One region of the Citrobacter sp. C1 genome, then DNA from elsewhere that is predicted to be linked to it. Evidence: predicted binding sites of a transcription regulator. Region 1 holds the regulator's gene; each other region holds the start of a gene.

What was found. Region 1 encodes PurR, which represses purine synthesis genes. Its sites were predicted from a motif close to CANGCAAACGTTTGCNTG; they were not measured.
Region 2: the regulator PurR is predicted to act here: its motif matches at 6,652-6,669, upstream of pyrC (dihydroorotase).
Region 3: the regulator PurR is predicted to act here: its motif matches at 3,176-3,193, upstream of purL (phosphoribosylformylglycinamidine synthase).
Region 4: the regulator PurR is predicted to act here: its motif matches at 4,315-4,332, upstream of purM (phosphoribosylformylglycinamidine cyclo-ligase).

What each region holds. Positions count from the first base shown of each region.
Region 1 covers NZ_CP115035.1:2,613,310-2,621,097, forward strand. Annotated here, with positions in the region: gene IB214_RS12595 (alkene reductase) at 1-695, shown strand, start outside; gene gloA (lactoylglutathione lyase) at 793-1,200, shown strand; gene rnt (ribonuclease T) at 1,295-1,942, shown strand; gene grxD (monothiol glutaredoxin 4) at 1,993-2,340, opposite strand; gene IB214_RS12615 (C40 family peptidase) at 2,673-3,503, shown strand; gene sodB (superoxide dismutase [Fe]) at 3,631-4,212, shown strand; gene IB214_RS12625 (MFS transporter) at 4,253-5,422, opposite strand; gene cydH (cytochrome bd-I accessory subunit CydH) at 5,601-5,690, opposite strand; gene purR (HTH-type transcriptional repressor PurR) at 5,988-7,013, shown strand; gene punR (DNA-binding transcriptional activator PunR) at 7,031-7,788, opposite strand, start outside.
Region 2 covers NZ_CP115035.1:3,241,956-3,249,743, reverse strand. Annotated here, with positions in the region: gene IB214_RS15825 (Kdo(2)-lipid IV(A) acyltransferase) at 1-490, opposite strand, end outside; gene IB214_RS15820 (rhodanese-related sulfurtransferase) at 712-1,764, shown strand; gene IB214_RS15815 (YceI family protein) at 1,824-2,399, opposite strand; gene IB214_RS15810 (cytochrome b) at 2,401-2,967, opposite strand; gene IB214_RS15805 (YceO family protein) at 3,230-3,343, opposite strand; gene solA (N-methyl-L-tryptophan oxidase) at 3,394-4,512, opposite strand; gene bssS (biofilm formation regulator BssS) at 4,641-4,895, opposite strand; gene dinI (DNA damage-inducible protein I) at 5,237-5,482, opposite strand; gene pyrC (dihydroorotase) at 5,557-6,603, opposite strand; gene IB214_RS15780 (lipoprotein) at 6,708-7,268, opposite strand; gene mdtH (multidrug efflux MFS transporter MdtH) at 7,384-7,788, opposite strand, start outside.
Region 3 covers NZ_CP115035.1:1,318,863-1,326,650, forward strand. Annotated here, with positions in the region: gene IB214_RS06315 (PTS transporter subunit EIIC) at 1-212, shown strand, start outside; gene yfhb (phosphatidylglycerophosphatase C) at 216-851, shown strand; gene tadA (tRNA adenosine(34) deaminase TadA) at 869-1,405, shown strand; gene mltF (membrane-bound lytic murein transglycosylase MltF) at 1,461-3,011, opposite strand; gene purL (phosphoribosylformylglycinamidine synthase) at 3,280-7,167, shown strand; partial or broken gene IB214_RS06340 (hypothetical protein) at 7,329-7,535, shown strand.
Region 4 covers NZ_CP115035.1:1,424,812-1,432,599, reverse strand. Annotated here, with positions in the region: gene uraA (uracil permease) at 1-879, opposite strand, end outside; gene upp (uracil phosphoribosyltransferase) at 975-1,601, opposite strand; gene IB214_RS06740 (6-phospho-beta-glucosidase) at 1,785-3,215, opposite strand; gene bglK (beta-glucoside kinase BglK) at 3,224-4,102, opposite strand; gene purM (phosphoribosylformylglycinamidine cyclo-ligase) at 4,394-5,431, shown strand; gene purN (phosphoribosylglycinamide formyltransferase) at 5,428-6,072, shown strand; partial or broken gene ppk1 (polyphosphate kinase 1) at 6,276-7,788, shown strand, end outside.

The DNA.
Region 1 (7,788 bases):
GCGATGAAAACGGTATGGCAACGCGTGCCGACACCTCAATGCCGCGCGCCCTGGAAACCGACGAAATCCCGGGCATCGTCAATGATTTCCGTCAGGCAATCGCCAACGCACGCGAGGCTGGCTTTGACATGGTTGAGCTGCACTCTGCCCATGGCTATTTGCTACACCAGTTCCTGTCACCCACCTCTAACCAGCGTACCGATCAGTACGGCGGCAGCGTCGAAAATCGTGCACGTCTGGTGCTGGAAGTCGTTGATGCCGGTATCAAAGAATGGGGCGCAGACCGGATTGGCATCCGCGTATCCCCAATCGGCTCTTTCCAGAACGTTGATAACGGCCCGAATGAAGAAGCCGATGCGTTGTACCTGATTGAACAGCTGGGTAAACGTGGTATCGCTTATCTGCACATGTCCGAACCAGACTGGGCCGGCGGAGAGCCGTATAGCGATGCGTTCCGCGAGAAAGTTCGCGCGCGTTTCCACGGTCCGATTATTGGTGCTGGTGCCTACACCCCGGAAAAAGCAGAAGCGCTGATTGAGAAAGGGTTGATCGACGCCGTCGCCTTTGGCCGCGCCTATATTGCCAACCCGGATTTGGTCGCACGTTTGCAGCACAAAGCAGAACTGAACTCGCAGCGCGCAGAGAGTTTCTACGGCGGCGGTGCAGAGGGTTACACGGATTATCCGACCCTGTAATTGCGCAATCTCCGTTCTGGCATTGATAGCGGCGCAACAACGCCGCTATACTAAAACAACATATTGAATGTACTAGCCATTTTTGAAGGGGAAAAAGATGCGTTTACTTCATACCATGCTGCGCGTAGGTGACCTGCAGCGTTCCATCGAATTTTACACCAACGTGCTGGGCATGAAGCTGCTGCGTACCAGTGAAAACCCTGAATACAAGTATTCTCTGGCCTTTGTCGGTTACGGTCCTGAGACCGATGAAGCCGTCATTGAGCTGACCTACAACTGGGGCGTCGACAAATATGACCTGGGCACTGCCTACGGCCACATTGCTCTGAGCGTAGACAACGCCGCAGAAGCCTGCGAGCGCATTCGTCAGAACGGCGGCAACGTGACGCGCGAAGCGGGTCCGGTCAAAGGCGGGACGACGGTTATCGCATTTGTAGAAGATCCGGACGGTTACAAAATCGAACTGATCGAAGAGAAAGACGCAGGCCGCGGCCTGGGTGACTAACCACCCCTCGGGCGCAGATCGTCTGTGCCCGTAGTTTTATACTCATCATTTTGTCATAATACGCGCTGCAATTTTCCCGTATTAAGAGACCCAGATGTCCGATAACGCTCAACTTTCCGGTCTGTGTGACCGTTTTCGTGGTTTTTATCCTGTCGTCATTGATGTAGAAACAGCGGGATTTAACGCCAAAACCGATGCGCTGCTCGAGATTGCGGCCATCACGCTGAAAATGGATGAACAAGGCTGGCTGATGCCGGACATGACGTTGCATTTCCACGTCGAACCGTTTGAAGGGGCAAATCTGCAACCAGAAGCACTTGCGTTTAACGGTATTGATCCGAGCAACCCGTTGCGCGGCGCGGTCAGCGAATACGACGCCCTGCACGCCATCTTCAAAATGGTGCGTAAAGGCATCAAAGACAGCGGCTGCAATCGGGCGATTATGGTTGCGCATAATGCCACCTTCGATCACAGCTTCATGATGGCAGCCGCCGAACGCGCCTCGCTGAAGCGCAACCCATTTCACCCGTTTGTGACCTTTGACACTGCGGCCTTAAGCGGTCTTTCGCTCGGGCAAACCGTACTGTCTAAAGCGTGTCTGGCTGCAGGAATGGAGTTTGATGGCAACCAGGCGCACTCTGCGCTGTATGACACCGAACGGACGGCAGTGCTGTTTTGCGAAATCGTTAACCGCTGGAAACGTCTTGGTGGGTGGCCCCTGCCAATGCCTGAAGAGGCATAAGCGGACCATAAAAAAAGCGACCAGACTGGTCGCTTTTTCGTTTCTGCTGATTACTCAGCGTCCGGCTCTTCGGTTTTGTACTTCGCCGCAGTCTCTTTGATAAGCTGCTGCAATTCACCGCGCTGGTACATTTCGATTAAAATGTCGCAGCCGCCAACCAGCTCACCATCAACCCACAGCTGCGGGAAGGTTGGCCAGTTTGCGTATTTCGGCAACTCGGCGCGAATATCCGGGTTTTGCAGAATATCAACATAAGCAAAGCGTTCACCACAGGCAGACAGCGCCTGCACAGCCTGAGCGGAAAAACCGCAGCTTGGCAGTTTTGGAGAACCTTTCATGTACAGGAGAATCGGGTTTTCAGCGATCTGGCGCTGGATTTTTTCGATAGTGGTGCTCATTATCTTGCTTCCTTAACTTCTTTTACGGCAGTAGTCTGACATTGTAACGGGTCTGACTGACAACGGAAAATAACATTTTTCTTACGGTTATTATTTTATCGCCAGTCGCCATAAGTTGCATTCAGAATCTTACTTATCCCTTTTATGCACAAGGAATTGATTATCCCTTCGCCAGTATTGGCGTTGATTGCTGTTTTTTTTTGCGGTCGGTAACGAAACACTATTTTAAACAAAAAAAGCTATTAACTTTCCCCGTTTCTATAGATTAGAATCATCAAGTTTTGAAAATCACACGCAGGCATGATAGACCTGCCCTAACAGAGGACTGCTCAGTGGCGCGGATAAACCGGATCTCGATCACGCTCTGTGCTTTGCTTTTTACCACACTCCCTTTTACGTCAGTGGCCCATGCTTCGAAGCAGGCCAGGACGACACCTGCCGTTTCCCACACGCTCAAAACGGTAGATAAAAAGAAAAGCGCGACAGCCAGTAAAAAAGTCACACAAACCAGCAAGAAAACGGCAAAAAAAACCACCAGTAAATCCAGCACCAAAACCGCTTCCTCTTCCAAAAAACGCACCGCGACACCTGCAAAAACAACCAAAACGGTCAACCGTCGCAGTAAAGTCGCAACAACACAAACCGCTGCGGTCACCTGGACTGAAAAATGCACCCCGCGCAAAGGTCACAAGCCGCGCTGTGTAAAAGTAAAATCAACAGCCCCGGTAGCCCTCGCTGATGCCCATAAAGTGAAAGTGCAAAAAGCGACCAAAACCGCGATGTCTACTCTGATGAACCAGATCGGTAAACCCTACCGCTGGGGTGGCTCTTCGCCGAGAACCGGTTTTGATTGCAGTGGTCTGGTTTATTACGCGTATAAGGACCTGGTGAAGTTCCGCATTCCGCGTACTGCCAATGAAATGTACCACCTGCGCGACGCAGCACCGATCGACCGCGATGAACTGAAAAACGGCGATTTGGTCTTCTTCCGTACCCAGGGCCGCGGCACCGCCGATCACGTTGGTGTCTACGTTGGCAACGGTAAGTTTATTCAGTCACCACGTAGCGGTCAGGAGATCCAAATCACCTCCCTGAGTGAAGATTACTGGCAGCGCCACTATGTGGGCGCTCGTCGTGTCATGACGCCAAAAACAATTCGCTAAAATCTTACCCTACAGTATGTGCTGTAGGGTAAGTTCTTCTTTTGCATAACCTTTCAATTTGCTACCCTATCCTTACTCACAATGAGGCTATTGTGTGTACTCAATATAAATAATAAGGAGAGAAGCAATGTCGTTCGAATTACCTGCATTACCGTATGCCAAAGATGCTCTGGCGCCGCACATTTCTGCTGAAACGCTGGAATACCACTATGGCAAACACCACCAGACTTACGTTACTAACCTGAATAACTTGATCAAAGGCACGGCGTTTGAAGGCAAATCACTGGAAGAGATCGTACGTAGCTCTGAAGGTGGTGTGTTTAACAACGCGGCTCAGGTCTGGAACCACACCTTCTACTGGAACTGCCTGGCACCCAACGCGGGCGGTGAACCGACCGGTGAACTGGCTGAAGCCATTGTTGCATCTTTTGGTAGCTTCGCTGACTTCAAAGCGCAATTCACCGATGCGGCGATCAAAAACTTCGGCGCTGGCTGGACCTGGCTGGTAAAAGGTACTGATGGCAAACTGGCTATCGTTTCCACGTCAAATGCCGGAACACCGCTGACCACCGATGCAACGCCGCTGATGACCGTTGATGTGTGGGAACACGCCTACTACATCGACTATCGCAACGCGCGTCCTGGCTACCTGGAACATTTCTGGGCGCTGGTGAACTGGGAGTTTGTTGCGAAAAACTTCGCAGCATAAAAATGATAACGCAGAAGGGACTCCCTTCTGCGTTTTAGCGTTAGTTCGTGACGCTGCAGGCCTCGTCAGGCTGTTTTCTCGCGGAGACAAAGACCAGTAGCAACGCCATCCCAGCCACAATTGCCCCCATCACCGGGACAAAACTGTAACCTAAACCACCCGATATCACTGCGCCACCCGCCGCCGCACCTAGCGCATTCCCCAGATTAAACGCACCAATGTTGACCGAGGATGATAAGCCCGGCGCGTCGCTGGCAACGCGCATCACACGCATCTGTAACGGCGGAACTACCGCAAAGGTTGCCGCACCCCAGACTACCATGCTGATGGCTGCACCCAATTCACTACGCGCCAGTAACGGGATTGCCAGCATAATCACCATCAATAGCAGTAAGAAGCCTTTCAGCGTGCCGTTGACTGAGCGGTCCGCCAGTTTACCGCCCAGATAGTTACCGATTGAGAACCCGACGCCAATCAGCACCAGCATTCCGGTTACAAAGGCAGGCGTGGCATGGGTGATGCTATGCAGCACCGGTGAAATATAGGTATAGAGCGTGAACATCGCACCGGCTCCCAGCACAGTAGTCAGCAACGCTGACACCACCTGCGGGCGCATGAGCACCGCCAGCTCTTTGCGCACGTTCGGGCGCTCCCCTGCTCCGCCTTTCGGCAACGAGAAGAACAGGCTGACCATCGAGATAACCCCCAGACCCGCCGTTGCCATAAAGGACATGCGCCAGCCGATGGTTTCACCCAGCCAGGTCGCTGCAGGAACGCCGCCAATATTGGCGATGGTGAGTCCCATAAACATGGTGGCGACAGCGCTGGCCTGTTTGTGCTTTGGAACCACGCTTGCCGCTACAACCGAGCCGAGACCAAAAAAGGCCCCATGGTTAAGACTGGTCAGAATACGCGACAGCATCAGAGTAGTGTAATCGGGAGATAACGCCGACAGCACGTTGCCGAGCGTAAAAATCGCCATCAGAAAAATCAGCGCATTGCGGCGCCCGCGATGAGAAAGCAATAAGGTCATTAACGGTGCACCGACCATCACCCCTACCGCATAGGCGCTAATTAGCATCCCTGCCGCCGGAATCGAGACATCGACGCCTTTAGCGATGACGGGTAATAACCCCATCGGAGAAAACTCCGTCGTGCCGATACCAAACGCCCCTATCGCCAGCGCCAGTAGTGGATAATTTATTTTCATACAGCGACTCCGTAACGTCGAGCCGTAGCACGACACAGAATAAGAGTCAAAAGCATGACATTGATCGCAAAAATAATAAAGTTAACAAAAATGCAAAAGACTTTTGCTTATTTGCAAACAATAGCAGTGGGAGGACGGGTTGGCGGGATGAGGGAGATAGCTCTCCCTCGGCGATACATCAATGCAGCGCGGCGGTTAAACCACTGGCAACAATCAAACCCAGAACAATAATGGTGGTGACTAACGAAAATTTCAGATCGGTGCTCATCAAGTTTTCTCCTTTTTATTCCCACACAAAAAGTGATATTGCGCATTTTTGCACACTTGAAGGTAAAAATCTCTCACGATTTATATTGATAAATGCTTTTAACTCTTCCCCTTTTCGTAAAGATCAGACAAAATTCCACGCTTACTTGATTAGCGTACCGGCCATTGACCCCTTCCTGACGTTCCGTGTCGTTTTCCTGGCGTACCGCAACCCTGATGTTGCGCGAAGGGTGTGTGAAGGCAAACGTTTACCTGGAGTATTCTCAGGAACTTAGGATATGGTCTGGAGTGAGATGTAATGGCAACAATTAAAGATGTAGCGAAGCGAGCAAACGTTTCCACTACAACCGTATCACACGTAATTAACAAAACACGCTTTGTCGCGGAAGAAACGCGCAATGCCGTCTGGGCAGCAATTAAAGAACTACATTATTCCCCAAGCGCGGTGGCACGCAGTCTGAAGGTGAATCACACTAAATCGATTGGCTTGTTGGCGACCAGCAGCGAAGCCGCCTACTTTGCGGAAATCATCGAAGCCGTTGAGAAGAACTGCTTCCAGAAAGGCTATACGCTGATTCTGGGCAACGCGTGGAACAGCCTCGAGAAGCAGCAGGCCTACCTCTCCATGATGGCGCAGAAGCGCGTAGATGGTCTGCTGGTGATGTGTTCTGAATACCCGGAACCTCTGCTTTCCATACTCGAAGAATATCGCCATATTCCGATGGTGGTGATGGATTGGGGCGAAGCCAAAGCCGATTTTACCGATACGGTCATCGATAACGCCTTTGAAGGCGGTTATATGGCAGGCCGTTATCTGGTTGAACGCGGTCATCGCGAGATTGGTGTGATCCCAGGGTCTATGGAGCGTAACACCGGCGCCGGACGCCTGGCGGGCTTTATGAAGGCGATGGAAGAAGCGCTGATTAAAGTGCCTGACAACTGGATTGTCCAGGGCGATTTTGAGCCTGAATCCGGGTATCGCGCCATGCAGCAGATCCTCTCCCAGTCGCACCGCCCGACCGCCGTCTTCTGCGGTGGTGATATCATGGCGATGGGCGCACTTTGCGCCGCTGATGAGATGGGCCTGCGCGTCCCGCAAGATGTGTCGCTGATTGGTTACGACAACGTGCGTAACGCCCGCTTCTTCACCCCGGCATTAACCACCATTCATCAGCCAAAAGATTCGCTCGGTGAAACGGCCTTTAACATGCTGTTAGACCGTATCGTGAATAAACGCGAAGAGTCACAGTCTATTGAGGTGCACCCGCGCCTGGTAGAACGTCGCTCCGTGGCCGATGGTCCGTTCCGCGATTATCGTCGATAATCTGTTGTGCGGGAGCCTTACTCTGGCTCCCGCAGCCACTCTTTATTCAACGTTTCACTGTCCCCTAAATAGTCCAGCAGCCATCTCAGTGCGGGTGACGTATCGTTTTGCTGCCAGGTCAGGCAACACGCGGCATCAGGAAAGGGATTTTCAAGCTGTAGTGCAACCCATTTTCCGCTGTCGATCCACGGTTTGGAAAAATGCGTCGGCACCATCCCAACACAGAGCCCAGCCGATAAGCAGGTGGCAGATGACTCCCAGTCAGGCACTACCACCCGTTTTTGGTTATCCAGTAGCCAGGTAATACGTTTTGGCAACGTACGGGAGGTATCTTCTCGTACCAGCGACGGCCAGTTGCGCAACGTATCGTCACTGAGCGGTCCCGGCATCGACGCCAGCGGATGATGACTTGCCACCACGCAGTTCCAGCTCAACATTCCCATATCGCGAAACGTATAGCGCCCCCCTACCGGAATAGCCTGCGTCGCGCCAATCGCCAGCTCCACGCGCCCGTCCGATAACGCATCCCAGACGCCGTTAAACACCTCCTGAAAAACGATTAACTCCACATCATCAAAATGACGGTAGAAATCCACAATCATCTGCCGGGTCCGCTCCGGCCTGACAATATTATCGACGGCAATCGCCAGTTGCCCACGCCAGCCGTTGGCAATTTGCTGACATTGTTGGCGAGTGATCTGCATTTTTTTGATAACAGAACGCCCTTCTTTTAAAAACCACGCCCCGGCGGGGGTTAATTCCACATCCCGATGGC
Region 2 (7,788 bases), 630 kb from region 1:
GCCAGTCGAGCAGCGGATTGTCGTTGGGGCGATACACCCCGATACCGGGTTCCTGTAAACCAAACTGACGCGCGCCTAATTCAAGCGTCAGAAAGTGCAGACCCACTAACAGGATCCCACGCTGCTGTGCCTGAACATCACGAATATGCTCCATGCCGATTACTTCGGTCCAGCGCGTAATACGACGGTCGGACCAAAACCAGGCCATGCCAGTTTCCACTACGCCCATGCCGACGGACTCAAAGTTTTTTACCACCATCTGCTGACGCTCTTGTTCGCTCATCTGTGGGAAGCACAGCTCCAGATTACGCGAAACAATCTTTGCCCGGCGTCTCATCACATGTAACGCCAGCCGACCTAATGTACAGCCCAGCTTATAGAGGAACGGATAGGGTAACTGCACGATCAACCAAAGGATGCCAATACCTAGCCAGGTTAACCAATAACGTGGATGCAAAAGTGCAGCCGAGAACTTGGGTAAATTCGTCATGTCTATCCTGTCATTAAACGACCAATGCCCTGTATTGTCGCATTTTTTCGCGCGTATCAAAAATTTGTGACGGGAGAATGGCTGGTTTTTCGTCAATTGTTGTGACGCTTTTATCATGAAGTATGAAATGTAGCGTAAAATGTGTGGATGTAAATTGGCAATGTTTGCTTTATGATGCCGGCCGATTTTCATCTTTTTACTGACTGCAGGAAACGTACACCATGCCAGTGTTACACAACCGCATTTCGAATGACGCGCTCAAAGCTAAAATGTTGGCGGAATCTGAGCCGCGCACCACGATTTCATTTTATAAATATTTCAACCTCGTTAATCCTCAGGATACGCGTGATGCGCTGTACCAACTGTTCACCGAGCTGAACGTTTTCGGGCGCGTATATCTGGCGCACGAAGGCATTAACGCACAAATCAGCGTGCCGCAAAGCAAGGTTGAGGCATTCCGTCAGCAGCTGTACGCGTTTGATCCTGCGTTTGCCGGGCTGCGACTTAACATTGCGCTGGACGATGACGGAAAATCGTTCTGGGTACTGCGCATGAAAGTCCGTGAACGTATTGTGGCAGATGGCATCGATGATCCTGCTTTTGATGCCAGCAACGTTGGTGATTACCTGAAGGCGGCAGAAGTGAACGCCATGCTTGACGATCCTGACGCGGTGTTTATCGATATGCGCAACCACTATGAGTATGAGGTGGGGCACTTCGAGAACGCCATGGAGATCCCGGCAGATACGTTCCGCGATCAGTTGCCGAAAGCCGTTGAAATGATGCAGGAACATAAAGATAAAAAAATCGTAATGTACTGCACGGGCGGTATTCGCTGTGAGAAGGCCAGCGCCTGGATGAAATACAACGGGTTCAGTAAAGTCTGGCACATTGAGGGCGGCATTATTGAATATGCCCGTAAAGCTCGAGAACAGGGACTACCGGTACGCTTCATCGGTAAAAACTTTGTTTTTGATGAGCGGATGGGGGAGCGGATCTCTGAAGACGTTATTGCGCATTGTCATCAGTGTGGTGCGGCGTGCGACAGTCATACCAACTGCAAAAATGACGGCTGCCATCTTCTGTTTATCCAGTGCCCGGCCTGCGCCGAGAAGTACAAAGGGTGCTGCAGCGATCTGTGTTGTGAAGAGAGTACGTTGCCTGAAGAGGAACAACGTCGCCGTCGCGCAGGTCGTGAGAATGGCAATAAAATTTTTAATAAGTCCCGTGGCCGTCTGAATACTAAACTGGGTATTCCAGACCCTGCGCAATAAAATGATGCCGGATGAGGGCTACAGCCTCATCCGGCTTCCATTTTGGCAGCATTGAGATACTATTTCTGCTGAACACCTTCTACCGAGATGATTAAGTCTACTTCCTGTGAAGCAGGCCCCAGGTCGGTGGTGATGTTAAAGTCCTTCAGCTTAATCTTCCCTTGTGCTTCAAAGCCTGCACGGGTGCCACCCCACGGATCGCCACCCTGACCAATAAGCTTCGCGTCCAGCGTGACCGGTTTGGTGACGCCGTTCAGCGTCAGATCCCCGGTAATATCCAGGTCGTTACCCGCTTTCTTCACGCTGGTGGAGGTGAAGGTCGCCTGCGGGAATTTGGCGACGTTAAGGAAATCTGCGCTGCGCAGATGCTTGTCACGCTCGGCATGATTAGTGTCAACGCTGTTGGTGTTAATGGTGACGTTCACTTTATCGGCGGCTGGATTTTTTTCATCGAAGGTAAACGATCCGTCGAAGTCTTTAAAGGTGCCGTACAGCCAGCTGTATCCCAGATGCTGAATACGAAAATTAACAAAGGCATGTTGTCCTTCTTTGTCGATTTTGTAATCTGCCGCGATGGCCGAACTGGTGGTAAACAGTAAAGATGCGAGAGTCAGTCCCAGCAGGTTTTTTTTCATTTTAAGCTCCATAGTCAGATGACGATTTTCCCAACATGCGATTAAGGGTATCGTCGTTGTCGATAAAGTGGTGTTTCAGGGCCATCAGCCCATGTAAAAGAGAGAGGACCACAACGCTCCAGGCAAGCCACAGGTGCAGACTCCCGGCGAGATCGGCCTGCGCCCCGGCGTTGGCGAGCGTGGCGGGGATCTCAAACCAGCCAAAGACGCTGATGGGTTTGCCGTCTGCGCTCGAAATTAAATACCCACTGATGACAATGGAGAACAGCAGCAGATATAAACTGAGGTGGCCCAGGGCCGCAGCCAGACGAGTTAAGCGAGAATAGCTTTTCAATGCCGCAGGAGGAGGAGAGAACAGCCGCCAGACCACGCGAATCACAAGCCCCATCATCAGCAATACGCCGATGCTTTTATGCAGTTCAGGTGCCTGGTGGTACCAGCCATCGTAATAGCTGAGTGTGACCATCCATAAACCCAACGCAAACATGCCATACACGGCAAGCGCGACCAGCCAGTGTAAAACGGCTGACACCACACCATAGCGCTGTGGACTATTATTGAATTGCATAAATACACCGATAGATATTTCAGAAGTGAATGAAAATGGCCTGTAAAAGACATTAATGCAACTAATAAATAACAATAGTGATGATATTTATTCTTAATTCAATAAATTTGATGTGATGATGAGTTGATCATCAGGTGTTTAGAGAAAGATGGGCGGGTAGAGCCTGATGTGCGGTACTTTGTAGGGTTTCTGATTATTCAATTAATCACAATAAAAATTAAAGAAATCTCAATTGCTGTCAATTATTGTCAGCAGGCTAAGATCAGAAAAACATAATATATATTACATCCATGATTGCCAGCAGCGACCATAAAATAATGTAGAGCATAAAATGCTCGCGTATATTATTCACCAGATAGTCAACGATGCGGCGCATCACTATTATTCCTTCAATAAAATGGCCCCAGTGGCGAGGCCATATCATGGTTATAGTTTAAAACGGCTCAGTTTGAACGGTGCCAGGTCGAAGGCCGACGGCTTGTCCTGGGCAAAATCAGCCGCAATTTCCCCCAGTACCGAGGCAAACTTAAAGCCGTGACCGCTTAGCCCGGTAATAATAAGCGTATTATCATGTCCGGGTAGCGTATCAATAATAAAGTCTTCATCCGGAGAGTTATCGTAGGTGCACGACGCACCGTGCAGACAACATCCCACGCCGGGCAGAACAGAACGCAGGAACGGGAAAGCCTCTGAACCATCGCTGGCGACAGCGGCAAACGCTTTGCGCTCTTCGGCTGAGTGAATAACCTGCCCGCCGTTATGTTTACCAATCTTCAGTTCGTCGTTCTCGGCCGGGAAACCGTAATACTGATCGCCATTAGGCAATTCGCCGGTGAAGGCCGGGAAATTGTTTTTAACGCTGTAGCGCCCGTCAGCCTGATACCACGCGAACACTTTGCGCACTGGCTGTATCGGCAATTCCGGTACTAATGCCTGTACCCAGGTGCCGGCACTCACCAGCGCTTTTTTCGCGTGATAGTCGCCGTCTGCGGTCTCAACCGTTACGCCATCATCATGATGATGAATCGCGGTAACCGGGCATTTAAACAGCTGAGCGCAGCCTGCTTCCTCAGCCAGGCGAATCCAGGTCTTAATGGCCAACTCACTGCGCAGAAAACCTGAATCGGCCTCAAACAGGCCGATATAGTTTTCCGGGACACGAATTTCGGGCCAGCGGGCCATGATGGCAGCGGCATCCAACTGTTCAACGTTGAGCTGCCACTGTTTTGCGCTTTGCGCCACGTTAGATAAGAACGTGGAATCTGCCGGGCCGAGGTTGACAACGCCAGAACGGACAAACACAGGTTCTTCATTATGCTGGGCGAGTTCATCCCACAATGTCTGCGCGCGCAGGACCAACGGAACGTATTTTTCACCTTCGCCATAGGCATGACGAATTAAGCGTGTATCGCCGTGATGGCTACCCTGTTGGTGCGGCGGCATATGTGCATCGATCATCAGTACATTCAGACCGGCGCGCGTGGCATAGTATCCGGCGGCGGCGCCTACGGAACCGCTGCCAATAATGATTAAGTCGTATTTCATCCGCTTCTCTCTGCAATCGCGATAGTAGCAGGGTAAATAACTGACCTGGAATATTCAACCCGGAATGTTCAACCATCAAATAAGAAAGGCACCGTTAAGGTGCCTTTTGAAGGTTGGGTGCATCAGATTTAATGACGCTGATACTCATTAGCGGGGAAATCACCTGATTCAATTTTGGCGATTCCGGCTTCTAATATTGAAATAAATTGCCTGGCAACATCAGTGGTTAACCAGAGCGTTTGACCAACTTCAGTCCCATTTGGGTCTGGACGATTCGGGGTCTGGTAGTGCAAACGCAGCATCAGCGCATCATAGCTATCAACGGTGCTGATGTCCCATCCTACAAGCGGATGAGTCTGAATGACTTCATTATTCTTTTCCATCATGCCCCCTAATTCGTGTTACTAGACAACGGTTTTCGAGGTTCAATGCGTTTTTTTCTGAAGCAAGTTCAGTATATCAATAAATAAGGGTATTCACTGAAAATTTAAAGAGGACAGGGCATAATTTTTTTGTTTTAAGTGTTATCTGAACGATAAACCGGCATGTCATTCATATTTTTTTAGCATGTTGTGCAGTTATTTTGTGGTTTTGACTAAAAGATAATCAGCATGTAAATAAACATTAACTGTTTTGTTGAGAGAGATTGCTCGAAATCTTTATGATACGGGAAAATAAAAAAAGCCGGGGCGACCCGGCAAAAAACATCACTGCATATCATTTTTTATTCATTAATGAACCAGTCATCCGCGCTTTCCCATGTTTCTTGCAGGATCTCGCTGATGCGTTCTTTGTCCTCTTTTGTCGCGCCAATGACCGACAGATTGTTTGTGCCGGCATAACGAACGGTGACGTTACCGTCGTTATCCGGAAAATGATGGTGAATACGACGGGAGAGTTCACCTGCCAACGCGTCAATGGCGCCAGCAGGCAAAGGTGAAGTTTTGGCAATAGTGACTTCAATACGCATAATAGCCCCCTGTTGAATATACTGGTTATTTATACAGTTAACTTCGCCAGTTGACAACAGGTTGCGACATTTTTTTAGCGATTCACTGACCAGCGTACTGTTTCACCGCCGAGGAAAGGCACCAGCGTGTCTCCCTCCAGCGCGATACTTTCCGGTATCTGCTGCTCTTCTTTAACCAGTTCAATAAAGGTGTCGTTAACCGGCAGTCCGTAGAAGCGAGGACCGTTAAGCGAGCAGAAGGCCTCGAAATGGGCCAGGGCGTTCATCTCTTCGAAGACGGTGGCATAACTGGCGAGTGCGGTAGGGGCATTAAAACACCCCGCGCAGCCGCAGCTGGATTCTTTACGATGACGCGCATGCGGCGCCGAGTCAGTGCCGAGGAACGCCCGGCTGAAACCACTGGCGACCAGTTCACGCAGCGCCTGCTGGTGGATGTTTCGCTTGAGAATAGGCAGGCAATAAAGATGCGGACGAATGCCCCCGACCAGCATATGGTTACGGTTAAACATCAAATGCTGCGGGGTAATGGTCGCTGCCAGCAGATCATTGCCGTCACGCACGTAGTCGGCGGCGTCTTTAGTGGTGATATGTTCAAACACCACTTTCAGCGCGGTCAGACGCGACCGCAATGGCTCCATCACCGTGTCAATAAAGCGTGCTTCGCGATCGAATATATCGATTTCCGCGTGCGTGACTTCACCGTGCACCAGCAAAGGCATGCCGAGTTTTTCCATCCGTTCCAGAACCGGCATGATGGCATCAATAGAGGTCACGCCGTGAGTAGAGTTGGTGGTGGCGTTAGCCGGGTAGAGTTTGGCGGCGGTGAAAACACCTTCGTTGAACCCGCGCTCCAGTTCGTTGGGATCCAGCGTGTCCGTCAGATAGCAGGTCATTAACGGGGTGAAATCGTTTCCGGCAGGTACGGCGTCCAGTATACGCTGACGGTAAGCGATGGCTGCGTCAACAGTAGTGACGGGCGGTGCCAGGTTCGGCATGACAATTGCGCGTCCATAAATTTCACTGGTGTAGGGCACGACAGTTTTCAACATGTCGCCATCGCGAAAGTGAAGATGCCAGTCGTCTGGGCGGCGGATCTTTAATACCTGGGATGGTGCAGTCATCAATATGCTCCGGCTGAGGATAGTCTTTTTTGCCGGAAACAAAGGATAAGCGGAAACGTTTTCGTTTGCACGAAAAAAAGGGCGCTGATGCGCCCTTTGGTGTGTTAATCGGTGAACGGGATGATGATTTCACCCGGTTTTACTTCAATTCCTTTTGCCAGCTTTTTCGCCAGCGCTTCGCCTTCACTGCTGTCTTCACGCAGGACGTATGCCGGTTGCTGGTTGAAATAATTGCGCAGCGACTGGTTTAAATATGGCATCAGGGTTTGCAAAACCGACTGCATTTTTTCTGGTGTGACGGTCGCATCAACCACTTCCATCTCTTGCAGATAAATCGCGCCTTTTTCTTTATTGAACACCGGTAATGCTTTTAACTTCAGCTTCATTGTCGCTTTCTGGCTGCCAAATAGTGAGTTCATGTCCAGGTTGGCGTCGCCGGTAAGGGTCACTTTATTGGGTTCTTCACGACCGATCTGGCTGGTCAGATTGCTCAGCACGATGTGGGCTTCAGCAACGCCGGGCAAACCGATATCTTTCGAAAAATTATTATGCTTTGCCAGCGCCTGGTTAATTTCTTGCTCGCTTACCGTGTATTGTGTGAGTTGATTACAACCAACCAACAGGCCGCTGACAATGAGTGCAGCAGCAAAAAAAAACTTTTTCATGGGGTTCCTCAACATGATGCTTATGGCGTAATCGTGACACAAAGCAGCATCCAGTACCAGCGCCCCGGACACCAGCAGAAAAAACTGAAAAGGTGTCCGGGCTGAGGGTTACGCGTCAGGCATCAGGCTCCAGCATGCCACGCGTCGTGCGTTTGTGGCTGAACTGCCAGCCCAGCGCCAGGAAGGTGATAATGCCGATAACACCCAGCATCATCCACGGTAACTCGGGCTGCGACAGTGCCTTACCCATATCAAACAGCCAGCCGCCGCCGATGTAGCCTATGGCGCCGCCGATGGCGAGTCCCAGCCGACTAAAACCCATATAGCTCCCCCGGGCCCGTGCGCTCGCCAGCGAGGCGCTGAGCGTTTCACGTGCTGGCTCAGCAATAATGGAGCCGATATAGAACGTGCAGATCAGGGTGAAGAGCTGCTGTAGGTTTCCGACCAACCCAATAGGCATCATGCTGACTGACATGATTAACAGACCGGCCATCAGGCGGTGTTCAAGGCGAAAACGTTT
Region 3 (7,788 bases), 1.3 Mb from region 1:
TTATCGGCGCTTGCCTCGGTGGTGCGGTCGGTGGGGCGCTGATCAGCTACTGGAAAGTGGCGACGGTTATCACCTTTGGTATCTCGGGATTACCGCTGGCGCTGACGATTGTTGCCGGAAAAGTGATGTTCTATCTGTTAGGCTATCTGGTAGCGGTTATCGCCGGGTTCTTGTTTACCTGGCTATTGGGGTTCAACGATCCAGAGGACTAAGGTTTGACCAATCACGAGCGTCGCGTTGTCTTTTTTGATTTGGACGGTACGTTACACCAGCAGGATATGTTCGGTAGTTTTCTGCGTTATCTGCTGCGCCGCCAACCGTTGAATGCGCTGCTTGTACTGCCGCTGTTACCGATTATCGCGGTGGCGATGTTGATCAAAGGGCGCGCCGCCCGTTGGCCAATGAGTTTGCTCCTGTGGGGATGCACTTTTGGTCGGCGAGAAGCACGCCTTAAAGCCCACCAAGCTGATTTTGTGCGTTGGTTTCGCCATCACGTGACGGCGTTTCCGCTGGTGCAGCAGCGCCTGACCACCTATCTGTTAAGCTCTGATGCGGATATTTGGCTGATCACCGGTTCCCCGCAGTCGCTGGTCGAGCAGGTTTACTTTGACACCCCGTGGCTGCCTCGGGTGAATCTTATCGCCAGTCAAATGGCGCGCGGTTACGGTGGCTGGGTGCTGCCTTTACGCTGCCTTGGCCATGAGAAAGTCACTCAACTGGAACGCCAGATTGGCGCCCCGCTGGCGCTGTATAGCGGCTACAGCGACAGTAAGCAGGACAATCCGCTGCTCTCGTTCTGCCAGCATCGTTGGCGCGTCACGCCGCGTGGAGAGCTGCAGCAACTCGAATAGAGTAAACGATAGCGTCTGTGTATAATGCGCCCGCTTTGATTACTGGAGTTCTGCCTTTGTCTGATGTTGAATTTAGCCACGAATACTGGATGCGTCATGCGTTAACGCTAGCAAAGCGCGCCTGGGATGAGCGTGAGGTTCCGGTGGGCGCGGTTCTGGTGCATAACAATCGTGTGATTGGCGAAGGCTGGAATCGGCCGATTGGTCATCACGATCCCACCGCTCATGCTGAAATCATGGCGCTGCGTCAGGGCGGGCTGGTCCTGCAAAATTACCGCTTACTGGATGCCACACTGTACGTCACCCTTGAGCCATGCGTAATGTGTGCGGGTGCAATGGTACACAGCCGTATCGGTCGGGTGGTATTTGGTGCGCGTGATGCGAAAACGGGGGCCGCAGGTTCGTTAATGGATGTACTGCATCATCCGGGCATGAATCACCGGGTTGAGGTGACAGAAGGCATATTGCGTGATGAATGCGCCACCCTGCTCAGTGACTTCTTCCGTATGCGTCGTCAGGAAATTAAAGCCCTGAAAAAGTCCGCCACGGAGTGATTACAGCGGTAGGCCGGATAAGGATTTTAAGCCGCCATCCGGCATGAGCATGCCACTACTTTTCCTCCTTCTTCTGCGGGGAAAACAGCAGTGAAGGGGTGTGCGTCAGATAGTTCGACGAGGTTTGCGAGAGAAACGCTGAGAGCGGAAATTTCTCTTTCCCTAACAACTCTGCGGGCGAAACCGCCGGATAATCCTGTGCCAGTTGCTGCGTTTCGATCGCCTGCTTTTCTTTCTCCTGCAGATATCCCACCAGACTTATCTGATACTTACGGATATTCTCTACGTAGGCATAGGCTTCGTGGCCGCGTGCATAGCCATAGGTCAGTTTTTTGTACCAGGGCTTTTGGCTGAGCAGCGGCAAGCGCTGTTTTACGTCGGCCCAACTGTCCGGGTTACCTTTGGTTTTTACCGTCAGCGCGCGGGCATCCAGCATATGCGCATACCCCATATTATAGGCGGCAAGCGCAAACCAGATCCGTTCGCCCTCGGGGACGGTATCCGGAACTTTACTCATCATATCTTGCAGATAGCGAGCGCCCCCGCTGATGCTTTGCTCGGCGTCGGTTCGGTCCGTTAATCCCAGACTCTGGGCGGTATTTTTGGTCAGCATCATCAGACCACGTACGCCGGTCGGCGAGGTGGCCTGCGCATCCCAGTGCGATTCCTGATAAGAGATGGCCGCCAGCAATCGCCAGTCTATCTCTTGCGCATATTTCTCAAACAGCGGCTTGAGATCAGGCAATACGCTGTCGACCGCCCGTAAGAACGTGCGGGTATCGACATAGTCAAAATCATTGCCATGCCCGAGATATTTTTCTTCCAGCCGCGCCAGTAACCCGTCTTCATTGATGGTGTTAAAGAAATCAAGCAGGGCGGCGGAAAGTGTATTGTCATCGTCCAGCGGGCTAAACCAGGTCACCGGTTGTTCGTCAGAGACATCCAGTGCGACGGCCAGTTCAGGGTGTACGCGCTGATACAGACTGATCGCTACGGAATCGGCAATGGTGTAGTCCAGCTTGCCGTTGATGACATCATCGAGCAGTTCCGTGGTGCCCTTTTTATCATCGACCTTCCAGCTCAGCTCAGGAAATTTTGTTTCTTTCAGGTGTTGCAGGTCGTTCACCACCACGTGCCCGGGGGCGATAGTCAATTGTTTATCTGTCACGTTGGCCAGGGTGCGTGGACGATATTGCCCGACCCGATACACCAGTTGCTGGGAAACCGAGTAGTAGGTGGGGCCTGGCTGGTAATTTTTGACCCGTTCGCTGTTATAGACCAGACCGGCGGCGAGCAGATCGGCCTTGCCGTTGTCGAGGTCGTCAAAAAGCTGGCTGATGTTCTGGCGCACGGTGATTTTTAACTTCACGCCTAAATAACGGGCGAACTGTTGGGCCAGCTCATAATCCAGCCCGAAGCGTTTCCCGGTAAGAGTGGAATGCGTTAATGGAGAGTCAATGGTACTGACGCGCAGCTCTCCCCGCGATTGAATGGCGGCGATACGATTGTCGGCTTTACCGAACCAAGGAATGGATGGCCACAAGGCCGCTGCCAGCAGCAACGTCAAAATGCCGATAAACAGATAATTAATCTTTAATTTTTTCAATTAGTTAATTCTCTGAACCGTGCGTTGTTTCAGCCTGCTATGCTCGCGATTAAGAAGTGAATTCATCATCAATGAGCGGCATTTTGCTTAAACTTGCGTCAGTTGGCAACTCCTTCAGCAGGGGGGCAGCATTTGAGGATAACTGACGGTTGTGATTTTATTTCGACGCAAACGGTTTCGTCGGCGCGGCAGATTCTTTATAATGACGCCCGTTTCCCCCCTTGCGCACACTTATAAGCGCCTCAGGCGCTTCGAAGACGAGAGACTTATGATGGAAATTCTGCGTGGTTCGCCTGCACTGTCTGCATTCCGTATTAACAAATTGCTGGCGCGTTTTCAGGCGGCCAATCTTCAGGTTCACACTATTTACGCCGAGTATGTCCATTTTGCTGACCTGAATGCCCCGTTAAACGAGGATGAGCATGCGCAACTTGCACGCTTGTTGCAATACGGTCCGAGTCTCAGCAGCCACGTCCCTGAAGGCAAGCTGCTGCTGGTTACGCCTCGCCCGGGAACCATCTCCCCCTGGTCTTCTAAAGCGACTGATATTGCCCATAACTGCGGCTTGCAACAGATTAGCCGTCTGGAACGTGGCGTTGCCTACTATGTTGAAGTCTCCACGCTAAGCGCTGAACAGTGGCAGGAAGTGGCTGCCGTGTTACACGACCGCATGATGGAAACGGTTTTCTCTGCGCTGGACGATGCACAAGCGTTGTTTGCTCATCACCAACCGGCGCCGGTTTCTAGCGTTGACCTGCTGGGTACAGGTCGCCAGGCGCTGATCAACGCGAACCTGCGTTTGGGTCTGGCGCTGGCAGACGATGAAATCGACTATTTACAGGATGCGTTTATCAAACTGGGACGCAACCCGAACGACATCGAGCTGTACATGTTTGCGCAGGCCAACTCTGAGCACTGCCGCCATAAAATTTTTAACGCCGACTGGGTAATCGACGGTAAACCGCAGCCGAAGTCGCTGTTCAAGATGATTAAAAACACCTTCGAAACCACGCCGGATCACGTCTTGTCTGCCTATAAAGACAACGCGGCAGTGATGGAAGGCTCTGAGGTCGGGCGCTACTTCGCCGACCATCAAACCGGTCGTTATGATTTCCATCAGGAGCCTGCGCATATCCTGATGAAGGTCGAAACCCACAACCACCCGACCGCTATCTCTCCATGGCCGGGCGCAGCAACTGGCTCCGGCGGTGAAATCCGCGACGAGGGTGCGACCGGGCGTGGCGCGAAGCCGAAAGCTGGGCTGGTGGGTTTCTCCGTGTCCAACCTGCGTATTCCGGGCTTTGAACAGCCGTGGGAAGAAGATTTCGGCAAGCCGGATCGGATCGTTACCGCACTGGATATCATGACTGACGGCCCGCTGGGCGGCGCGGCGTTTAACAACGAATTCGGTCGCCCGGCGTTGACCGGCTATTTCCGTACCTATGAAGAAAAAGTGAATAGCCACAACGGTGAAGAGCTGCGCGGCTATCACAAACCCATCATGCTGGCCGGTGGGATCGGCAACATTCGCGCCGATCACGTGCAGAAAGGTGAGATCGTCGTCGGTGCCAAACTGATCGTCCTCGGCGGTCCGGCAATGAACATCGGGCTTGGCGGCGGGGCGGCGTCTTCAATGGCCTCCGGCCAGTCCGATGCCGATCTGGATTTTGCTTCCGTACAGCGCGACAACCCAGAAATGGAACGTCGTTGTCAGGAAGTGATCGACCGCTGCTGGCAGATGGGGGATGCGAACCCGATTCTGTTCATCCACGACGTGGGTGCGGGCGGTCTGTCTAATGCGATGCCTGAGCTGGTCAGTGACGGCGGACGCGGCGGTAAGTTTGAGCTGCGCGATATCTTAAGTGATGAGCCAGGCATGAGTCCGCTGGAGATCTGGTGTAACGAATCTCAGGAGCGTTACGTCCTGGCGGTTGCTGCAGATCAGTTGCCCCTGTTTGACGAACTGTGTAAGCGCGAGCGCGCACCGTATGCGGTAATCGGTGAGGCCACCGAAGAGCAACATCTTTCGATGAATGACCGTCATTTCGATAATCAGCCGATCGATCTGCCGCTCGATGTGCTGCTGGGCAAAACACCAAAAATGACCCGCGATGTGCAAACGCTGAAAGCGAAGGGCGAGCAGCTTGCGCGTGAGCAGATTACGCTGGGCGATGCGGTCAACCGCGTGCTGCACCTGCCTGCCGTCGCAGAAAAAACGTTCCTCGTAACCATCGGCGACCGTACCGTCACCGGCATGGTAGCGCGCGACCAAATGGTCGGGCCGTGGCAGATCCCGGTGGCGAACTGCGCAGTGACCACCGCCAGCCTGGATAGCTATTATGGTGAAGCGATGTCTCTCGGTGAGCGTGCGCCGGTTGCGCTGCTGGACTTCTCTGCCTCTGCCCGTCTGGCAGTGGGGGAAGCGCTGACCAACATTGCGGCGACGCAGATTGGCGATATCAAACGTATCAAGCTCTCCGCAAACTGGATGGCGGCAGCCGGCCACCCTGGCGAAGATGCCGGGTTGTACGAAGCGGTCAAAGCGGTAGGGGAAGAGCTATGCCCGGCGCTTGGCCTGACTATCCCGGTGGGTAAAGACTCCATGTCGATGAAAACCCGCTGGCAGGAAGGCAACGAACAGCGTGAAATGACCTCGCCGCTGTCGCTGGTGATCACCGCGTTTGCCCGTGTGGAAGATGTCCGTCACACCATCACCCCTGAACTCTCAACCGAAGACAACGCCTTGCTGCTGATTGACCTCGGTCTGGGTCATAACGCGTTGGGTGCGACTGCACTGGCGCAGGTCTATCGCCAACTGGGCGACAAACCGGCGGATGTCCGCAACGTTGCGCAGTTGAAAGGCTTCTATGATGCCATGCAGGCGCTGGTTGCTGCGCGTAAGCTGTTGGCCTACCACGACCGTTCTGACGGTGGTCTGCTGGTGACGCTGGCGGAAATGGCCTTTACCGGTCACTGCGGTATTCAAGCGGATATCAGCACGCTCGGCGATGACCGCCTGGCGGCACTGTTTAACGAAGAGTTAGGTGCGGTGATTCAGGTTCGCGCGGCGGATCGTGAGGCGGTAGAAGCGCTGCTGGCACAGCATGGCCTCGGCGACTGCGTTCACTATGTTGGCCAGGCTGAAGCCAGCGACCGTTTTGTGATTACTGCCAACGGTCAGACGGTGTTCAGCGAAAGCCGCTCCACGCTTCGTATGTGGTGGGCAGAAACCACCTGGCAGATGCAGCGTCTGCGCGACAACCCGGAATGTGCCGATCAGGAACATAACGCCAAAGCCAACGATACCGATCCCGGTCTTAACGTAAAACTGTCGTTTGATATCAACGAAGACGTTGCAGCCCCGTACATCGCCACCGGCGCACGCCCCAAAGTGGCCGTGCTGCGCGAGCAGGGCGTTAACTCTCACGTTGAAATGGCTGCGGCGTTCCACCGTGCGGGCTTTGACGCCATCGACGTTCACATGAGCGATCTGCTGGGCGGGCGCATTGGTCTGGGGAATTTCCAGGCGCTGGTGGCCTGTGGCGGCTTCTCTTACGGTGACGTATTAGGTGCCGGTGAAGGTTGGGCGAAATCCATTCTGTTCAACAACCGCGTGCGTGATGAGTTTGAAACCTTCTTCCATCGCCCGCAGACGCTGGCGCTCGGGGTGTGTAACGGCTGTCAGATGATGTCTAATCTGCGTGAACTGATCCCGGGTAGCGACCTGTGGCCACGTTTTGTGCGTAACCACTCCGATCGCTTTGAAGCGCGCTTTAGCCTGGTAGAAGTAACGCAAAGCCCGTCGCTGCTGCTGCAGGGTATGGTGGGTTCCATGATGCCGATTGCCGTTTCTCACGGTGAAGGGCGTGTGGAAGTCCGTGATGATGCGCATTTGGCGGCACTGGAAAGCAAAGGTTTGGTGGCGCTACGTTTCGTCGACAACTTTGGTAAAGTCACCGAAACCTATCCGGCTAACCCGAACGGTTCGCCAAACGGGATCACGGCGGTGACCACCGAAAATGGCCGCGTAACGATCATGATGCCACATCCGGAACGTGTGTTCCGCACGGTGAGCAACTCCTGGCACCCGGAAAACTGGGGCGAGGACAGCCCGTGGATGCGCATCTTCCGTAACGCGCGTAAACAACTCGGCTAACACGACCGTGTGATGTTCAAGGCCCCTCCACGTGAGGGGCTTTTTTTATGTTGTAGGTCGGATAAGGCGTTTACGCCGTCATCTGGCAATGTGCGCGATACTGCCTGATGGCGCTGCGCTTATCAGGCCTACGGGGTAGAGCGGTTGTAGGCTGGATAAGGCGTTTACGCCGCCATCCGGCAATGTGCGCGATACTGCCTGATGGCGCTGCGCTTATCAGGCCTACGGGGAAGAGCGGTTGTAGGCTGGATAAGGCGTTTACGCCGCCATCCGGCAATAAACTCAGTGCTTGCGCCGCAAAATTAAAGTGTCGGGAATTCCCGACATCGAGGGTAGGGTGGCGTCGTCAAAAAGAGACATTTAATTAATTGATTTATAAGTGTTTTGTTTTTAAGTGCTACAGTTGTTGCTAATTAGCGACACATGGCGCAAAAAACAGCCAAAACCATTCATCGATTAAATGAATATATTTTGTATATTTATCATTGTGTTAATATAATGTTTTGAATATTGGCACGCTTGCTGCATAATACTAAGCAGTGGCTCATTCACCTTCTTATGTCAGCCCCTTCGGGACGCGCTACATAAACTTCGAATGACGCACAACAAGGTGCCTGCCGT
Region 4 (7,788 bases), 1.2 Mb from region 1:
GCCGATGTTCTCACCATAAGTGGTGTTAGGCGTGGAACCAAAGAAGCCGGAGATCACCGTCGACAGGCCATTGGCGAACATCGAACGGTGCAAGCCGGGATCGCGAATTAAATCTTTCTTCACGATATTGGCGGTCACCACCAGGTGTCCTACGTGTTCGGCAATCACCACCAGCGCCGCAGGCAGGATGGTCAGAATAGCCACCCATTCAAAACGCGGCGTGTAGAAGGTCGGCAGAGCAAACCAGTGGGCTTCGGCAATGGGTGTGGTATCCACAACGCCCATCACGAACGAGAGCGCATAACCCGCCAGCACACCAATCAGAATCGGGATAATCGCCATAAAGCCGCGGAACAGTACCGAACCAAATACCGTTACGCCCAGCGTCACCATCGAAATGATAATGGTTTTAGAATCCGGCATTTGTCCTTCAGCTGGCAGCAAGCCTGCCATCCCCGCAGCAACACCAGCCAGCTCAAGGCCGATGACGGCAACGATTGCGCCCATAGCCGCAGGCGGGAACATCACATCCAGCCAACCGGTACCTGCTTTCTTCACGATGAAAGAAACCAGACAGAACAGCACGCCACACATGATAAAACCGCCGAGCGCCACTTCATACCCTAACGGCAGTAGCAGCAGTACCGGAGAGATAAAGGCAAAGCTGGACCCCAGATAAGCTGGGATTTTCCCCTTACAGATAAAGAGATACAGCAGCGTACCAATGCCGTTAAACAGCAGGACGGTGGCCGGGTTGATATGAAACAGGACTGGCACCAGTACCGTGGCGCCAAACATGGCGAACAGGTGCTGCAAACTAAGCGGGATTGTCTGTAAAAGCGGCGGTCTTTCACTCACCCCGATAGCACGGCGCGTCATAGTGTTTTCCTCTGAGTATTGTGTTTGAGTAGCGATGGGTTGTTTTATTCAAAAAAAAGCCGACTCTTAAAGTCGGCTTCTTTTTATTTATTCATTTACTTGGTACCAAAAATCTTATCGCCGGCATCGCCGAGTCCCGGAATAATGTATCCGTGCTCGTTCAGCCCCTGGTCGATAGATGCGGTATACAGCTCAACATCCGGGTGCGCTTTTTCCAGCGCAGCGATACCTTCTGGCGCAGCAACCAGCACCAGCACTTTAATGCTGCTGCAGCCCGCGTTTTTCAGCAGGTCGATGGTAGCAATAACGGAACCACCGGTGGCCAGCATCGGGTCAACGATCAGCGCCATGCGCTCGTCAATGTTAGACACCAGTTTCTGGAAGTACGGTACCGGCTCCAGCGTCTCTTCGTTACGGTACATGCCCACCACGCTGATACGCGCGCTCGGGACGTTTTCCAGTACGCCTTCCATCATACCCAGGCCCGCACGCAGGATTGGCACAACGGTGATTTTTTTACCTTTGATTTGGTCGACTTCAACCGGGCCGTTCCAGCCTTCAATGGTCACCTTTTCGGTTTCCAGACCAGCGGTTGCTTCATAAGTCAGCAGGCTGCCAACTTCCGAGGCGAGTTCACGAAAGCGTTTAGTGCTGATGTCGTTTTCACGCATCAATCCCAGCTTGTGTTTGACGAGTGGGTGTTTGACTTCCACGATCTTCATACTCTTCTCCTTTCCTCAGACGAGTGGCAACCACAAAAAAAATCGCCGGATTATACCGCTTTTCCTCTCTGGCGCAACACTGCATACGCTTGATATGGATCAACCAAAGTCATTTACGTCTGAAAAATGAGTATAAGACACGCCCCGCACGCTGGGCGGGGCCGAGCATCAATCCATTGAATTCTATAAAAATTCAGCATTGGTCTGAATGACGTGCTGATACCATGAAAAAGATTTCTTAGGCGAGCGTGCTAATGTCCCACTACCGTCATTATTTTTATCGACGTAGATAAAACCATAGCGTTTTTTCATTTCACCTGTCCCGGCGGACACTAAATCAATACACCCCCACGGCGTATAGCCCATTAAATCGACGCCATCTTCCACCACGGTTTTTTTCATCTCACTGATGTGGGCCGCCAGGTAGTCAATGCGGTACTGATCGTTCACCGTCCCATCGCTTTCCAGCATATCGATGGCACCAAACCCGTTTTCTACGATAAACAGCGGGAGTTGATAATGATCCCAGAACCAGTTTAGCGAGTAGCGCAGGCCGACCGGATCAATCTGCCAGCCCCAGTCCGATTTTTGCACATAGGGGTTGGAGACCAGGCTTTTCGTTTCGTCATAATCCAGTTGCGGATTCTCCGCTGAAGCCTGCGTAGCAAAGGACATGTAGTAACTGAAACCAATATAGTCAACACAGCCCTGAGTCAGCGCCTGACGGTCCTCCTCGGTAATATCCAGCTCAAATCCCCGACGTTCAAAGTAGTTGAGAATATGCTGCGGATATTTGCCGCGCACATGGACATCGGTAAACCAGTAACGGCGATGCATGGCGTTCATCGCCATCATTATATCGTCAGGCGCACAGGTCAGCGGGTAAATCGGGCACATGGCAATCATGCAGCCAATTTGCAGCGTGGGATTAATCTCACGCGCCGCTTTTACCGCCAGTGCACTCGCCACCAGTTCGTAGTGTGCAGCCTGATACATTACCGGCTCACGGTCTTCGCCTGGCTGGTACTTCAAGCCGGAGTTGGTAAACGGTGCAAAATCTTCGTGGAAATTAGCCTGGTTATTGATCTCATTGAACGTCATCCAGTACTTCACTTTATGCTGGAAGCGGGTGAAGACCACCTCGGCAAAACGGACAAAGAAATCAATCAACTTACGATTACGCCAGCCGCCATATTCCTTCACCAGATGGTACGGCATCTCAAAATGCGACAGCGTAACCACCGGTTCAATACCGTATTTCAGGCATTCATCGAACAGATCGTCATAGAATTGCAGGCCAGCTTCATTTGGCTGCGTTTCATCACCCTGTGGGAAAATACGGGTCCAGGCAATTGACGTGCGAAAGCAGGTAAACCCCATTTCGGCAAACAGCTTAATGTCGTCCTGGTAGCGATGGTAAAAATCAATAGCCTCATGGTTGGGGTAATTTTTCTCTGGTAGCACGCCATCGGTAATTTCGCGAGCGACACCATTTGCCCCCGCCGTCATCACATCAGCAACGCTAATCCCCTTTCCCCCTTCCTGCCAGCCACCTTCCAGTTGGTGAGCAGCAACCGCGCCACCCCACATGAAATTTGCTTTAAATCCAGACATGTTAGCTCCTATACCGTTCTGTTTTGCTGATTGAAATGGTAAACGGCACCGTACAACCCGGCGTCGTTGCCGTGGCTGACGATATCGATATATTCCGCAATACCGAACCAGGCCAAATGATGACGCAACAGCGACAGGAATCCGGGGCGTTCAACAATGCCGCCACCGATTAATATCACCTGCGGATCGAACACATTAACGAGGTTATAAAGACCCGTGCCGAGGTCGTTAAAAAACTCAGTGACTAAACGCTGGCAGACAGGGTCACCGTCGTCGTAGCGATCAAAAACATCTTCGCCCGAGACGTCTTCCAGTGCGCTCCCGATATGTTCCGCATAGCGATGACGTAAAACGCGCAGGGTGCAATTTTCATTCATCGAATAGCGTCTGACATCACGTGTTCCGGGTCGGGCGGTTTGCATATAACCAAATTCACCAGCACGAAAACGCGCGCCATGCACCAGTTGGTTGTTGCAGAAAATCGCCCCGCCGATCCCGGTCCCGATGGTCAGAACAAGGAAATTTTCGATACCGGCTACTTTCCCCTGCCAACGCTCAGCAAGCGCGACACAGTTCGCATCATTTTCAACCGTCACCGGCAACCCGGTACGCTCTTCCAGCCATGCTTTGAGTGCAAAATGGTCAAACTGGCGAATCGCTCCGCCCATTTCGATATAGCCGGTAGTCGGATTGACATAACCCGGTGCGCTAATGGCGATGCCCTCGCAGTCAGGATGGGCTGAAACCCAGTCCAGCATGCCCTGCAAAATTTTGTCTCCATCGCAGTCAGGCACTAACAGCTTGCCCTTTTCCCGCAATTCGCCCTGTTCGCTAATCACGCCCATTTTTAATGCCGTACCACCAATATCGAATGCTGCGATATTCATTAATGACCCTTCCTTTTGACGTGTGGTCACCATTAATTTCATCACTGCTGATAAAAACAGAAACCGGTTTCAGTAAGATACTGTGCATTACGTCATCCGGTTTCAAGCACCATGCTGAACCCGGTTTCATTTTCGTGGCTCAGGTCAAATAAAGACGTATGTGAATGTAAATCGCTGAAAAAAACGGCAGAAAAAAGCCGATGCAGAGCAGACTCGCAAACGTTTGCTTTCCCTGTTAGAATTGCGCCGAATTTAACTTTTACTGCAAGTAAACACGTGGGGAACCAGGCAGTGACCGATAAAACCTCTCTTAGCTACAAAGATGCCGGTGTTGATATTGACGCAGGGAATGCTCTGGTCGATCGAATCAAAGGCGTAGTAAAGAAAACCCGTCGCCCGGAAGTAATGGGTGGTTTGGGTGGCTTCGGTGCGCTGTGCGCATTGCCGCAAAAATATCGTGAACCGGTACTGGTTTCCGGCACTGACGGCGTAGGTACAAAACTGCGTCTGGCGATGGATCTGAAGCGCCACGACACCATCGGTATTGACCTGGTGGCGATGTGCGTCAACGACCTCGTGGTACAGGGCGCTGAACCGCTGTTTTTCCTCGACTACTATGCCACGGGTAAGCTGGACGTCGATACCGCTGCCAGCGTGATCGCCGGTATTGCCGAAGGTTGCCTGCAGTCCGGCTGTGCGCTGGTCGGGGGTGAAACCGCTGAAATGCCGGGGATGTATCACGGTGAAGATTACGATGTGGCCGGTTTCTGCGTAGGCGTGGTTGAGAAATCAGAAATCATCGACGGCTCAAAAGTGGCTGATGGCGATGTGCTGATTGCGCTTGGCTCCAGCGGCCCGCATTCCAATGGTTATTCCCTGGTGCGTAAAATTGTCGAAGTCAGCGGCTGTGACCCGGAAACAACCGAACTGGAAGGCAAATCACTGGCCGATCATCTGCTGGCGCCTACCCGCATTTATGTGAAATCCATTCTGGAGCTGATTGAGAAGGTTGACGTGCACGCAATTGCCCACCTGACCGGCGGCGGTTTCTGGGAAAATATCCCACGCGTCTTGCCTGACAACACCCAGGCCGTAATCGATGAATCCTCCTGGCAATGGCCAGCCGTCTTTAACTGGCTGCAAACAGCGGGTAACGTCAGTCAGCACGAGATGTATCGCACCTTCAACTGCGGCGTAGGCATGGTTATCGCTCTGCCAGAAGCTGAAGTGGACAATGCTCTTGCGCTGCTGAACGAAAAAGGTGAAAACGCGTGGAGAATCGGTATCATCAAAGCGTCCGATTCCGAACAGCGTGTGGTCATTGAATGAAAAACATAGTGGTGCTCATTTCCGGTAACGGAAGCAATTTGCAGGCGATCATTGACGCCTGCAAACAGAAAAAAATCAAGGGCACCCTACGTGCAGTATTCAGTAATAAGGCCGACGCGTTCGGCCTTGAACGTGCACGCGAAGCAGGCATTCCGGCTCATTCGCTGGAGGCAAGCCAGTTTGCCAGCCGTGAAGCCTTTGATCGCCAGCTAATACAAGAGATCGATGCCTATGCGCCGGACGTCGTGGTACTGGCCGGGTATATGCGTATCCTCAGCCCGGCGTTTGTCGCCCACTATGCCGAACGCTTGCTGAATATCCACCCTTCTCTGTTGCCCAAATATCCCGGCCTGCATACACATCGTCAGGTGCTGGAAAACGGTGATGAAGAACACGGAACCTCCGTTCATTTTGTCACTGACGAACTGGACGGTGGGCCGGTTATTCTGCAGGCGAAAGTTCCGGTGTTTGACGGCGACAGCGAAGATGACGTGACGGCGCGCGTTCAGGCCCAGGAACATGCCATCTATCCGCTGGTGGTCGGTTGGTTTGTCGATGGTCGTCTGCAAATGCGCGATAACGCAGCCTGGCTGGACGGCATTCGCCTTCCACCACAAGGCTACGCAGCCGACGAAGCATAAAATAACCTCCCAGCCTCGTAGGTCGGATAAGGCATTCACACCACCATCCGGCACTCATGTGGGCTTTTATGCCGGATGGTGACGCTAAAGCGTCTTATCCGGCCTACATCCTGCAATTCCCCTCATTTTTTCTGGCACATGCCAGTCGTGCTCGCCATAATGATCACGTAGTGTCCCGTGAATGAAACGGAGTAAAAGTATTAATGGGTCAGGAAAAGCTATACATCGAGAAAGAGCTTAGTTGGTTAGCGTTCAACGAACGCGTCCTGCAGGAAGCTGCTGATAAGTCAAACCCGTTGATTGAACGGATGCGTTTTCTGGGCATCTATTCCAATAACCTCGACGAGTTTTATAAAGTTCGTTTTGCCGAACTAAAACGCCGCATCATTATTAGCGAAGAGCAGGGTTCTAACTCTCACTCCCGCCATCTGTTAGGCAAAATCCAGGCCCGCGTACTGAAAGCCGATCAGGAGTTCGATGGCCTGTACAATGAATTACTGCTGGAGATGGCGCGCAATCAGATATTCTTAATCAATGAGCGCCAACTGTCAGCCAATCAGCAGAGCTGGTTGCGTCATTACTTCAAGCAATATCTTCGCCAGCACATTACACCGATCCTGATTAACCGCGAGACAGATTTAGTCCAGTTTCTGAAGGACGACTATACCTATCTGGCCGTAGAGATCATCCGTGGTGATACCATTCGCTATGCGCTACTGGAAATTCCGTCTGACAAGGTTCCCCGCTTTGTAAATCTGCCGCCGGAAACGCCCCGTCGTCGTAAGCCCATGATCCTGCTAGACAACATCCTGCGTTATTGCCTTGATGACATTTTCAAAGGGTTCTTTGATTACGATACGCTGAATGCCTATTCGATGAAAATGACCCGCGACGCTGAATACGATTTGGTTCACGAGATGGAATCCAGCCTGATGGAGCTGATGTCGTCCAGCCTGAAGCAACGTCTGACCGCAGAGCCTGTGCGCTTTGTCTATCAGCGCGATATGCCCAATGCACTGGTCGAAATCCTGCGTGAAAAACTGACGATCTCTCGCTACGATTCGATCGTCCCCGGCGGGCGTTACCATAACTTTAAAGACTTTATTAATTTCCCCAACGTTGGCAAAGCCAATCTGGTGAACAAGCCGCTGCCTCGCCTGCGCCATATCTGGTTTGATAACGAAAAGTTCCGCAACGGATTTGATGCCATCCGCGAACGCGATGTGCTGCTCTATTATCCGTATCATACTTTTGAGCACGTCCTTGAACTGCTGCGCCAGGCCTCGTTTGACCCGAGCGTGCTGGCTATAAAGATCAATATCTACCGCGTGGCAAAAGACTCCCGCATCATCGACGCAATGATCCATGCGGCCCACAACAGTAAAAAAGTGACCGTGGTCGTCGAGTTACAGGCACGCTTTGATGAAGAAGCCAACATTCATTGGGCCAAGCGTCTGACCGAAGCCGGCGTGCACGTCATCTTCTCCGCACCGGGACTGAAAATTCACGCCAAGCTGTTCCTTATCTCACGTAAAGAAGGCGACGAGGTGGTGCGCTACGCCCATATCGGGACCGGGAACTTCAACGAAAAAACGGCACGACTGTATACTGACTACTCTTTGCTGACCGCCGATTCGCGCATTACCAACGAAGTGCGTCGGGTGTTCAACTTTATCGAAAACCCGTATCGTCCGGTGACCTTTGATTATCTGTTGG